Regions from separate parts of the Bacillus spongicola genome, predicted to be linked through region 2. Evidence: predicted binding sites of a transcription regulator. Region 2 holds the regulator's gene; each other region holds the start of a gene.

The links. Region 2 encodes Rex, which represses fermentation and respiration genes when NADH is low (regulators of the CRP and FNR family bind a similar motif). Its sites were predicted from a motif close to TTGTGAAATATTTCACAA; they were not measured.
Region 1: a site for Rex is predicted at 1,956-1,973, ahead of U8D43_RS03810 (cytochrome c oxidase subunit 2A). Genes of this name have one in related genera too.
Region 3: a site for Rex is predicted at 2,165-2,182, ahead of U8D43_RS04685 (hemerythrin domain-containing protein). Genes of this name have one in related genera too.

What each region holds. Positions count from the first base shown of each region.
Region 1 is NZ_JAYKTS010000004.1:35,591-39,877, reverse strand. It holds gene U8D43_RS03820 (b(o/a)3-type cytochrome-c oxidase subunit 1) at 1-1,227, opposite strand, end outside; gene U8D43_RS03815 (cytochrome c oxidase subunit II) at 1,229-1,705, opposite strand; gene U8D43_RS03810 (cytochrome c oxidase subunit 2A) at 1,724-1,882, opposite strand; gene U8D43_RS03805 (SDR family NAD(P)-dependent oxidoreductase) at 2,294-3,064, shown strand; gene U8D43_RS03800 (chemotaxis protein CheX) at 3,279-3,734, opposite strand; gene U8D43_RS03795 (type III polyketide synthase) at 3,910-4,287, shown strand, end outside.
Region 2 is NZ_JAYKTS010000038.1:5,563-9,849, forward strand. It holds gene U8D43_RS18455 (ABC-F family ATP-binding cassette domain-containing protein) at 1-927, opposite strand, end outside; gene U8D43_RS18460 (redox-sensing transcriptional repressor Rex) at 1,464-2,132, shown strand; gene tatAY (sec-independent protein translocase protein TatAY) at 2,189-2,359, shown strand; gene tatC (twin-arginine translocase subunit TatC) at 2,377-3,123, shown strand; gene U8D43_RS18475 (YdiK family protein) at 3,143-3,343, opposite strand; gene U8D43_RS18480 (CPBP family intramembrane glutamic endopeptidase) at 3,506-4,231, opposite strand.
Region 3 is NZ_JAYKTS010000004.1:198,578-202,864, forward strand. It holds gene modB (molybdate ABC transporter permease subunit) at 157-819, opposite strand; gene modA (molybdate ABC transporter substrate-binding protein) at 828-1,598, opposite strand; gene U8D43_RS04680 (MogA/MoaB family molybdenum cofactor biosynthesis protein) at 1,595-2,110, opposite strand; gene U8D43_RS04685 (hemerythrin domain-containing protein) at 2,306-2,839, shown strand; gene moaD (molybdopterin converting factor subunit 1) at 3,162-3,395, opposite strand; gene U8D43_RS04695 (molybdenum cofactor biosynthesis protein MoaE) at 3,395-3,859, opposite strand; gene U8D43_RS04700 (molybdopterin molybdotransferase MoeA) at 3,878-4,287, opposite strand, start outside.

The DNA.
Region 1 (4,287 bases), on a different contig from region 2:
CATCGCTTTCGTTAAGACTCGTCCTGTTAAATGGGGAACGAGCCAGTACATGATAGCAAAGAATGTTAACACAACAGAAGTAGCTAACGTCAAGTGGAAGTGACCTGTTATCCAAATGGTGTTATGAACCACTTGATTCATCTGATTAGATGCATTGATTAATCCACCGGCACCAGCAGGGATAAAGGCGACCATACCAATGAATGGTACGAGAAAGCGAGCATCTTTCCAGGGCATTTTTTTGAACCATCCGAATAGACCTGTTGCCCCTTTATGACGACCAAATTGCTCAAATGATGCAAATAGTGAGAAAGCAGTCATTAATGATGGAATGACAACCATAAAAGTTAATATAACTTGTAAAAACTTCCAGAAAGGATCAATTCCTGGTTCTACTAGTTGATGGTGAAATCCAACAGGAATCGAGAATAGTAGAAATAGGATAAAAGACATACGTGCTAGTGAGTCAGAGAAAATTTTCGCTCCGATGATTTTAGGTATAATGACATACCAAGCCATGTAAGCTGGAAGCAACCAGAAATACACAAGAGGATGCCCAAAATACCAGAATAGTGTACGACTAACTAATACATCTACACGATCAACAAGACCTAGCGACCAAGGAAGTAATTGGAATAATACCGTTGCAGCAACTCCTAGTGTCGCCACAATCCATAAGACTGTATTGATAACAGCCATAAATGTTAAGAGGGGGCTTGGCTGGCCTGGATTTGCTTTACGCCATGAAACATAAACGACGATCATCCCCGCTCCACCAATCCAACTACCAACTACAACAAAGGTTAGCCCAAGGTAAAATATCCAGTGCGCTTGAAGAGGCGCGTAAAACGTATATAAAACGGTAGCTTCATTTAATAAAACCATGACTGAAGCCATCGCAGTACCAAGAACCATCACCCAAAAACCAATCCAGCCTAGACGGCGAGCTGTTGGAGAAAATGTACCAGATGTACGACTAATGGCCGCAATTTGAAAACCTAAAATAAAAAATGTTGTTAGTATAAGTCCAAGTAAAACACCATGTACTGTAAGAACTTGATAGTATCCTATATTAAAAGGAAGCGTGAATCTACCTGAACGAACTAATACTTGAAGGAGTCCAGCGAGTCCACCTAAGGCTAGGGCGATAAAAGCAACATATAAATGAGCCATCGCTAAACTTGCATCTTTTTTATCTACTTTTATAAAAGAGGTATTGGTATTCATGTTACTCCACCACCTTAATCATTGATTTCATTGTATGGTGGCCAACACCACAATACTCGTTACATAGAACTAAATATTCACCAGATTTATCCATAGTTGTAACATATTCACTTATATAACCAGGTTCAAGCATCATATTGATGTTTGTTCCAGCCACTTCAAAGCCATGAACGACATCTTTTGTTGTTGCAATAATTTTCACCGTTGAATCTTTTGGGATTTCAATTTCTCCCGGATCGTAAAAAAATGCAGAAGCGACGAATACCAATTCATAATCCCACTCTTTTCCATCAACTTTCTTAAGGCCAGGTTCATCAAATGGACTAAACTCTCCCACACGCTCTGGGTCCACAATTGCATTGGCACTTGGCGGTTCATGACCTTGATGGAAGGCCGATATTCCTAAAATTGTTAAAAATAAAATAAGAGAACCAGTTCCTAAAGTAAGCCACCATTTTTCATAACGATGCATGTGCATATAAATCTTCTCCCTTCCCTAAAAACGATCGATAAAAATATAAAATACGATAAACCAGGTAACAACAATAAATGCACCGAGTATTGAAACGGCAGCCAGAGTCCCTTTTAATGAGTTTCGCTCATTTTCAAGTTTACTTTTTGGATTATGAGGCAATTGAGATTGTGGTTTTCCCATGTGACTTGCTCCTTTCCCTTAAAAAAACAATTTTTACTGTTAACACTATCATAGAGGTGAAAACCAATTGCTTCTGTGATAAAAATCACATCAAGTGCATAAATTTGTGAAAAAAGTGTGAAGAATATTTTCCTTTTCATTCCTTTTATTACCTGTAAAGAAAATCATTAGATAAGAATAGGATAAATAAAGCAGATAGGAGGATCTTTTATGGAGAAATACTATTGCAAGCAATGCATGGTTCTTTATAACGATTGTGGAACTTGCTTAATTTGCTTAGGACCAATTGAGCAGAAGATTGTCATTACTAGCTTACATCAAGAAAAGTCTACAAAAAAAAACTAGTCTGATAGGCAAACATCTAGGAAAATATGGTAAAATTAGCATATTAAGCTGGAAGAGGTGTTTGCCTTGTATTTATCATCCTTTAATCTTCATGGAAAGAATGCAGTTGTTACTGGAGCTGGAAGAGGGATTGGCCAGGCCGTTGCAATTGGTCTTGCTGAAGCTGGAGCCAATGTTATTCTTGTATCTCGTACAAAAGCCAATTTAGAAGAAACAGCAATACATATTAAAAATCAAAATGTATCATACTGGGTGATGCCAACAGACGTCACTTCTGAAAAAGCAGTCGAGTCGCTCTTTAAACGAATAGATGAAGAAGTGGGATCTGTGGATATATTAATTAATAATGCGGGGATGAATATTCGGTCGAAGGCGTTGGATGTAACAACAGAAGAGTGGAACATCATAATGGATACAAACTTAAAATCTGCCTTTCAAATGGCCCAGAAAGCTGGGGAACGAATGCAGAAACTAGGTCACGGAAAAATTGTAAATATTTCCTCTGTCGGGGGGCATGTGGCCTTACGAACAGGAGTGGTTTACGCGATGACCAAAGCAGCATTGATTCAAATGACCAAAGTGCTTGCGTTAGAGTGGGGCGAGCATAATATAAACGTGAATGCTATTGGTCCTTGGTATTTTCCCACGCCTTTAACAGAAAAGTTATTACAGGATGAAAACTATGTAGAAGATATACTTCGAGTGACCCCTTTGAATCGGCTCGGAAAATTAGAAGAACTGGTTTCACCTACTGTGTTTTTATGTTCTGAAGCAGGAAACTATATCACCGGTCAAACACTATTTGTTGATGGAGGCATGACCATCCAAGGCTTTTAAATGAAGCTGTATATACTCTAGAAATAATAGATTTCGTGGCATCTTTTCGTGTTTATTGAATGAAATCACTATTAAATGAAGGATTTCATTTAATAGTGAATAAAATTACAACAAGAGATACGTTATTGCCATAAACGATTATTAGACATAAAGAAAGAACGCAATTCTTGAATTGCGTTCTTTCTTTATCCGGACAGGTGATCCAGATGTGTAATTACTGACCTTCAATCATTAATATGATATCTAAACTTCCGGCATTTTCGATTTGAATTGGCAGACGAACTGCACGCTCAAACCCATACATCTTGGATTTTCCCACTATAACGGTGGGAGGAGTGATATCGGTGGTGTAACCCTTTTGCGCAACGTTGGTTGAAAGGTTGCCTGCAATCATATTGCCGAGTTCTCCGGCAAATGACTCAAGCATTTCCCCCTCTAAAGGCATTCCGAACATCACAGTTCCAATTCCACTTAATGTTTCTTCGTTACTTTCAATGATCACTCTTCCTCTTACATCACCTGTCATTCCAATAAGAACACCTATACTATGTTGGTAGAGTGGCTGTTGTAATAAAGAGGGGGTTTCCATGTTCAGTACCATAGGGATAACAGCCTTAATTGCCTCTATGCTACTGTTAAGAACTTCTTGTATTGTTTTCGTAAGAGTCATGATCATATCCTCCATGCATTTATGAACATAATTCTACCATATATGACAGCTTTAAAGGGCAGAAGAGTGTAGGAATAGTGAAAAAATTGTCGTAAAATAAAGTAAAAACACGAATCTAAATAATATAATCCAATAAAGGGCAATCTATCCAAATGAAGTGATAGGAGTGATATTAATGCCCAAAATAATCAATGTCGAGACTGCTCTTCCTCCATATAAGATTACCCAAGCTAAGGCTGCTTCATTTGCGAAAAATATGTTTGCTGATTCTTTTAAAAATATTGATCGCTTATTGAGCATCTTTGAGAATTCAGATATTCAATCACGCTATTTTGTTCAAGAAATTGATTGGTTTCAACAAAAACATAGCTTCGAGGAGAAAAATAACTTATTTATAGAAAAAGCAGTTGAACTTGGGAAAAAATCTGTTGAAGCTATCATAGATATTACTGATGGGCTATCTTATGATAACATCGATGCTATTTTCACCATCTGTACATCAGGTTTAGCTACACCTACGATTGAAGCAAGAATAATGAACTTGCTTCCTTTT
Region 2 (4,287 bases):
CGGTTGAGACATGAGGTCCATTCGCTCGAGTTTTTTTCGCCTGCTTTGTGCCATTTTTGTAGTGGAAGCTCGGGCAATGTTTTTTTGAATGAAATCTTGCAAACGAGCTACTTCAGCTTGCTGTCTTTCAAATTGCTTACTCTCGCGTTCATAGTCGTCGGCTTTCTTTTGTAAATAATCACTATAATTGCCGTGATATTTCTTTGTGTTTCTCCGTGATACTTCATAAACATGATTGACGACTTTATCTAAAAAATAGCGATCATGAGAGACAATCAAGATGGAACCTGAATAGCCCTGTAAATATTGCTCTAGCCAAGAGAGTGTTTCAATATCTAAATGGTTAGTGGGCTCATCTAGGATGAGTAAATCAGGTTTTGTTAAGAGAAGTTTAGCCAAAGCTAGTCTCGTTTTTTGTCCGCCACTTAATGTGGAGATTTTGGTAGAATAATCAAAGTTAGCAAAATTCAATCCGTGGAGAATAGAGCGAATATCCGATTCATACTGATAGCCGCCTAAATCCTTAAATTTCACCGTTAAGCGATCATATTCGGATAGTGTCCGTTCATAAGCCTCTGTGTTTTCATAAATATCTGGTGAAGCCATCTCAAGCTCTAATTTGCGTAAATCCGCTTCATGTTGTAAAACATGCTCAAATACAGATAGCATCTCGTCCCAAATCGATAGACTGGATTCCAGTCCTGTATGCTGAGCTAAATAGCCCATGGTCACATGTTTTGGTTTTATTATTTCTCCTGAATCAAAGGAAAGTTGATTGGAGATGATTTTTAGTAAAGTTGACTTTCCAGCACCATTTCTACCTACAAGTGCAATTCGATCTTTAGATTTCAGTTCTAGTTTAATATTTGATAAAATCATTTCTGCCCCGAAGTACTTTGTTACATTATTGACTTGTAATAAAATCATATATTCACCTCATTCATCTCGTTTAAACTGGTCAGTAACTCTTCAAGTGTCCGAGTAATTTAGTTTCCAGTAAGAAACCAATCAGCTTTACTAGCGAACTGTACTATAAAATGCGGAAGGTTTTACTTCATCTTATCGACTATTTTTGATAGGTTTCAACAGCAAAATCGAGGATTCCATCGAAAAATAAACGAAAGAGTCACAATATATAAGAAAAGAGTCTTATACAAACAGTGTATCGCACTTAAAACAAGTTGAGCAATAGCAGGACTTGTGAAAAAGGTAACAGACAATCTTGACGAAATAGTGTATGATAATGAATGAAGAGGAGAATGTCTACATCAGGCATGCCTTTAATTAAAATTGATTCATCTGCAAAGAAAAGTGATATATTTCCGACCAAGAGGAATCTAAACAGCTAGTTCGAGATTAATGGAAGCGTTTCCGAAAATAGGATTCAATACAAAATGAGCCGAAAGCTCTATTAAATAGAAAAATCGAGAGATGATTGGCTCAAAAATAGAGAGGGATTAGAAATGAATCAAGACACAATGAAAATACCGCAAGCTACCGCAAAACGCTTGCCTCTATATTATCGGTTTATTCAAAACTTACATTCTTCAGGTAAACAAAGAGTGTCCTCGAAAGAATTAAGTGAGGCCGTAAAAGTAGATTCGGCTACGATTAGAAGAGACTTTTCTTATTTTGGTGCACTTGGGAAAAAAGGCTATGGTTATAATGTGAACTATTTGCTAAGCTTTTTTAGTAAAACACTAAACCAGGATGAAGTCACCAAGGTTGGATTAATTGGAGTAGGAAACTTAGGCACAGCTTTTCTTCACTATAATTTTTTGAAAAATAATAACACGAAAATTGAGATGGCCTTTGAAGTGAATCCTGATAAAGTGGGCATGAGTATAGGTGACGTACCGATTTATGCTTTAGACGATTTAGAAGAGAAAATCAAGGAAAGCAACATAGAGGTGGTTATTTTGACCGTACCCGCTCCTGTTGCTCAAACGATAACGGATCGCTTAGTGAGTGCGAATGTGAAAGGGATTTTGAATTTCACGCCGGCACGGTTAAATGTTCCTTCGTCTATTCGAATCCATCATATTGATTTAGCGGTTGAATTGCAGTCGCTAGTTTATTTCTTGAAGAACTATTCTACTAAGGACACGGAAACGTCACAAGAAGGGCTTTAAGAAATTAGGATTTAGGGGTAAAATGATGTAATATAGTACTGAGGAGGTGTAGCGTAATGCCAGGTCCAGGTAGTCTTGTAGCAATAGCAGTAGTTGCACTATTAATTTTCGGTCCCAAAAAGTTACCAGAACTAGGGAAAGCAATGGGAAGTACGTTGCGCGAATTCAAAAATGCCACAAAAGGCTTAGCGGATGACGAAGACAAAGACAAAAATGATGCTAAGTAAATGTTAGGTGATTGACGATGAGTCGAAATGATATGACTGTTTATGAACATATAGATGAATTAAGAAAACGGCTTCTCATTGTGGTCGTTTTCTTCTTGTTTGCGATTATCGCAAGCTTTTTTCTCGCCGAACCGTTGATTGTTTACTTGCAGAATGCGGATGAAGCGAAAGAAATAACGATGAATGCGTTTCGGTTAACGGATCCATTAAAGATTTACATCCAAGTAATAATATTCTTGTCATTATTAATGGCGCTCCCGTTAATTCTTTTTCAATTATGGTCCTTTGTGTCCCCGGGATTATATGAAAAAGAACGACGTGTCACGTTGAGTTACATTCCGGTAACGGTGATCTTGTTTCTTGGTGGATTAGCTTTTTCGTATTTTATTTTATTTCCATTTGTAGTCGACTTTATGTTGAATTTGTCTGTGAATCTAGAAATTGAACAGGAAATTGGCATCAATGAGTATTTTCAATTTCTTTTTCAAATTACCATTCCGTTCGGATTTCTGTTTCAGCTCCCTGTCATTATGTTGTTTTTAACAAGGTTAGGGATTATTACACCAATGTTGATGTCGAAAATGAGGGTGTATGCTTACTTTGGTCTATTTGTGATTGCCGCAATGATCACACCACCAGATATTATGTCTCATTTACTCGTTACTCTACCACTTTTTGTTTTATATGAAATCAGTTTAGGTATATGTAAAATTGGTTATAAAAAAGCTTTGCTTGCAGAACAGAAAAGAGAAATGGAAGAATAAAAAAATAGACCCATTGGGTCTATTTTTTTTGCATCGTTTTTAATTTAATGTGGATGTTAATCATCCGAAGTCCTGAACCTAAATCCAATGTTGCTAGGAAAATGAGAAGATAAGTGAAAAATCCCCAGCCATGAGTCACAACATTTTGGATTGAAAAATACGTAAATAGAATTCCGAGTAAGGTGTAAATGATACCAGTAAACAAAGGTGATTTTCTCATAAAAACGTCCTCCTAATCCTATAGAGTCCTTGCCCTATTCGTGTACATTATTGTAGCTATTGAAGTTCATTTTCGAAGGAGTTCTCTATTCTGGTATTGATTTTGTTCAAAAATAGACGAAAAGAAAAAAATCTTCAATATATATGTTTAAAAAGAGCGTGATTACCCTATCCAGTGAATAAATAGTGCGACTTGTGCGCTTACTTTTTTCATAATTGCAGGATAAAATTGAATGAGCGCAACGAGTGTATTCATGCCAACGTGAGCGATGATGGGAACAATAATTCTTTTCGTATGCACATACAGAAAAGCAAACGTAAAGCCCATCGTCGTATATAACAGAATATGGGATAATTCGCGATGAGCCAGTCCAAATAGAAGGGAACTTAAGAAACCAGCGGCCAGAAATGGCATTCGCTTATAGAGTGCCCCAAATAGGATTTGTCGAAAAACAATTTCTTCTAAAATTGGTCCGGCGACCGAGGAAGCAATTAACGCAATTGGCACAAGTGAGATGATTTTCATCGCTGTCGCTGTATTTTCCGATCCAGGTTCGATTCCGAGAAAAGATTCAACAGTAATAGCGAGGGCCTGTGCTAAAAAGGCGAGAAATATTCCGCCCACACCCCAAGAAATGGAGAGTGGAATTGAATGCTGTTGGCCAAAGTCCTCATATCTTTCGCTTTTTCGTAATAAAAAAAGTACAATGATAAGGGTGAGTGTAAAGCTAATAAATAGCCAGTACCCCGCAGCTAAATAGAGCATCTTTTCTTTATCTTCTACACCAAAGGAATTCAGTCCGAGCTTATAAATAAGCGGAACGGCGATAGAGGTAGAAAGTTGCATGACTATGTAGATGATTAGGATATAGCCATATCGTTTATTCATGTAAGTTCTCCTTTAGAAAGTTGATCATAATCATTTATCCATTCTACTAATAAAAT
Region 3 (4,287 bases), on a different contig from region 2:
CTTTTCGTAGCTCTCTATAAATTGCATTAAAGATAGATTTCAGGGTTCTTTTCGTCTCATTTTTCATATAGATGACGACTAAATGAACGGTTTCCATTCATTTTCAATATAGACGGCCACAACGTTTACAAATAGAGCTTCATTCAAGTACTATTTTTACTTATCCTTCTCAATCAGTTTGATCAGCAAGAGTAAAAAGAATGACAATCCGATGCTCACCGAAACATACTGCCACGCGAGAATATTTTCTCCCGATTCAATTGCTACATAAATAGCGGTCGAGATGGTTTGTGTTTTTCCTGGAATATTTCCAGCAAACATTAACGTGGCTCCAAACTCTCCTAACGCTCTTGTAAAGCTTAAGATTACGCCCATTAGAAGTGACTTGATAGCAAGAGGCAATGACACATAATAGAATACTTTCCATTCTCCTGCGCCGTCCACTCTTGCCGCTGCTTCAATGTCAGAATTCACCCCACTCAAACCAGTTTTAGCCGCTTGATACATTAGCGGAAAAGCGACAATCGTCGCTGCGATAATCGCCGCTCCCTTTGTAAACAGTAGTGTTTGATTGAATAGGGATTGTATCCATATCCCTATAGGGCTATTCATCCCAAACATAATGAGTAGTAAAAAACCTAATACGGATGGTGGTAATACGAGTGGCAGTAAAAAAAAAGCTTCCAGAACGCTTTTTCCTCTTATTTCGCTTGATTTTAATCTATAGGCAATCAAGACTGCGACACTAAAAGTGATAATTGTTGCCGTAGTTGCAACAATTATTGAAAATTGTATGGGGAACCAAAACGATTGCGTCATAATTACACCTACCGACTTACTTCAATATTAAAGCCCTGCTTTTCAAAAATATTCAATGAGTTCTCTGTTAACAAATATTTTTGAAAATCCGTTGCTATTTCTTGCTGTTCACTTGATGTCACCACAGCTGCATAATAGTCAATTCGACTATGTGACTGCGGATCGAATTCGTGAATAACGGTAAAGTCATTCTTGTTAACTACCTCACTCTTATAAACAATAGCGGCAGTTGCTGCTCCGTGTTCGATCAATGTTAAGACATGGGTCACATCTTTTCCGTACACTAGTCTTGCTTGTAGATTCTCCCATAGATCAAAATATTCCAGTGCTTCTTTTGCGTAGAAGCCCGCAGGAACAATTGTGGGCGTTCCAATCGCTAGTTTATCATCCGAGATAACTACATCTTCAAGCGAGGAAATAGAACTCGAATTCTTTTTTGTTACTAATACGAGTTCATTCGTAAAGAGTAACTCTCCCGCATAGATTGTCTCCATTTCTTTCAGTTTATTATAGTCACTACTTGATGCAGATAGAAAACCGTCGATGGGTGCACCCTGTTCAATTTGCTTACGTAAGGCACCCGTTGAGCCAAAATTATACGTGATTTTCACCTCGGGATATTCTTCTTCAAACGCTGTTTTCACATCTAGTAAACTATCTTTTAAACTCGCAGCAGCCGAAATCGTAATTTCATTGCGTGTATTCGTACCTAAACTACAACTAGCTAAGACCCAACTAGTAAACAACAGCACAATCATTAAGCTCTTCAGTCTACTCATTTCTTATCCTTATTTAATTCCCAGATGAGATGACCCAGTTCTGGTACAATTAGCTTATCCATTGCTAAACGAACTGCACCTGTAGAACCTGGTACCGAAAAAATAACTTTATTATGAGCAACCCCTGCGATTGCTCGTGAAAGAATCGCAGCTGGACCAATGTCTTCTGTATAACTCAAAAATCGAAATAACTCTCCGAAGCCGACCATTTCTTTTTCAAGAAATGGTTTCACCACTTCAATTGTTACATCTCGTTTCGCAATCCCGGTTCCCCCGTTTAATAAGACCACTTCAATCTCATCGCTTTGTATGCCTTCTTGAATAGCTGAAGAAATAAGTGCATACTCATCTTTCACAATTTCATATACTTGGACTACATGACCATTTTTTTCAAGCATGTCTATCATGAGTCTGCCACTTTTATCATTTTCTTCTGTTCTCGTATCACTGACAGTTACTACTTGACACCTTGTTTTTCCCTGTGAATTCTTAATATGATTATGAACCATGATCTATCTCCAATTCCTTTGTATATGACTTATTTTATCATAGTGAAATTAGCGCACTTGTGAAATATATCACCGCTAAAAAAATCTTTTATCCTGTTACATAATCGTGTGATGTCCCTCACAACACGACACCATTTTTTATAGTATTTTTGACATATGAGTGATGGTTATGCTCAATTCAAGGAGGAATAATCTATAATGTCTTGTCACAATTTTATTAATTCACGAGAAGATGTTCCGTTATGTATAGCTTTACAAACGTTAAAAAATGAACATGGGCCCTTAAATGATCAAAAATTTGCTCTCTTTCAAGAAGCCAGTACCATTTTAGAGATCACTTCTGAAAAAGAGAAATTAACTAGACTACAAATGCTTCGTTCTCAGGCTTTTCTATTTTTTGAAAGTCTTGAATCTCATGCTGAAAAGGAAGAAGAATGTCTTTTTACGATGATGGCTGCCTATATTAATCGCCATGAAGGACCTCTCGCTGTAATGGAATATGAACATCATGAAGCAAAAAGATGTATGACAATGTTTTTAACTAATACGGAATCGCTCGATACAATTGTAACACTTGATGCAATTAATACTCAATGCCACCTTGTCATCGAAGCTTACCACATTTTAACTTCTCACTTTTTAAAAGAAGAACAGGTTCTTTTCCCAATGGCTGAAAACCTATTATCGGATGAAGAAAAGAATAGATTACTCGATTTTGTTCATCCATCATAAGAAAAACGCAAGTCTGCTATTGTTAGACTCTCAAAATTTTTTTCAATAGTCCTTTAATAGGGTTCTTTTCGTCTATATTGTTGCTATTTCAACTAACTTTAGATGGAATTCTCCCTATTGCCGTTGATTCCCATCAAAAAGAGGCAAAAAGATCCCCCAATACAATACTATCTCATCGTTTATTGACTGGTTCCAAAAGCAACGATTTTTGTGAAAACAGCCTAAATCAACAATAAAAAGCTCCACTGTATGAATGGCTTTCTCTCATACGGTGGAGCTTTTTTCTACTGTTGCTTGTACAATAAAATAGATGACGCTCTTATTATCCGCCACTAACGGGAGGAATTATGGCCACGATATCTCCAGATACGATCTTATCATCATCGTTTGCGTATTCTTCATTTATTGCAACCATGACATTGCGAGCACCTGATACTTGATAATGGTCTTGTAGCCAATTTTTCAGTTGAACAACACTCATGCCTTCTTCCTGTATCATGATCTCATTTTCTCCTACTTCTTCTTGAAGATGAGCAAATAATAGAACCTTTATCATTATACACCATCCTTTTCATCTGGTTCCCCGTTAGGATACCGTGTTTTCTCTCGTTGGTCTCCAATCCAGGTTTCGCCATCTTCCCAATGTTCCTTTTTCCAAATCGGAACCATTTCTTTAATTCGTTCAATGGCATATTCATTTGCTTCATATGCTACTTTTCGATGAGGAGAAGAAACGGCGATAACAACGGCGATATCAGATATGTCCAGTCGACCGATTCGGTGCGTAATCGCCATCTTTACATCGGGCCACTGCACTTTTGCTTCTTCGCCAATTTGAGCTAATTTTTTTACAGCCATCGGAACATAGGCTTGGTATTCTAAATAAACCGTCCGTTTATCTTGTGTCCATTCTCTTACTGTTCCAATGAACGTGGTGATCGCTCCTGCTTCTCTTCTCTCTACTTTCTTTATCACTTCTTTTACCTCTATCGGTGTACTTATCACTTCAAATTGTTCCAAATCAATCAGTCCTTACATTCATTTTGAGGGCAAATCAAACTTGCTTTGCCCGTCTTGATCCTCTAATAGGTGAATCGCTACTTCCCTACCCCTTTCATATCCTCTTGTTCCACCCGGAAGCTCAATGAAAACGCTGGCATAAGCTAAAGACGACACGACACTAGATTTGTCTAGTCCAGAAGGATAGGCAACTAACTTCCCCTCTTCATAAGCGATGGATCCACGAATAAATCGTGTGAAGGGATTGGGCTTTGTAAAATCGACTCCTAGATACCCCTTGACTTTCTTCAAATAAGGATTTGGATTCCCAATGTAGGTACGAATGATGGGACGAGCAAGTAATTCAAACCCTACATAACAAGCAGAAGGATTACCAGACAACCCAAATAGTAATTTCCCGTCCTTTTCAGCAACGGTTGTCACACTGC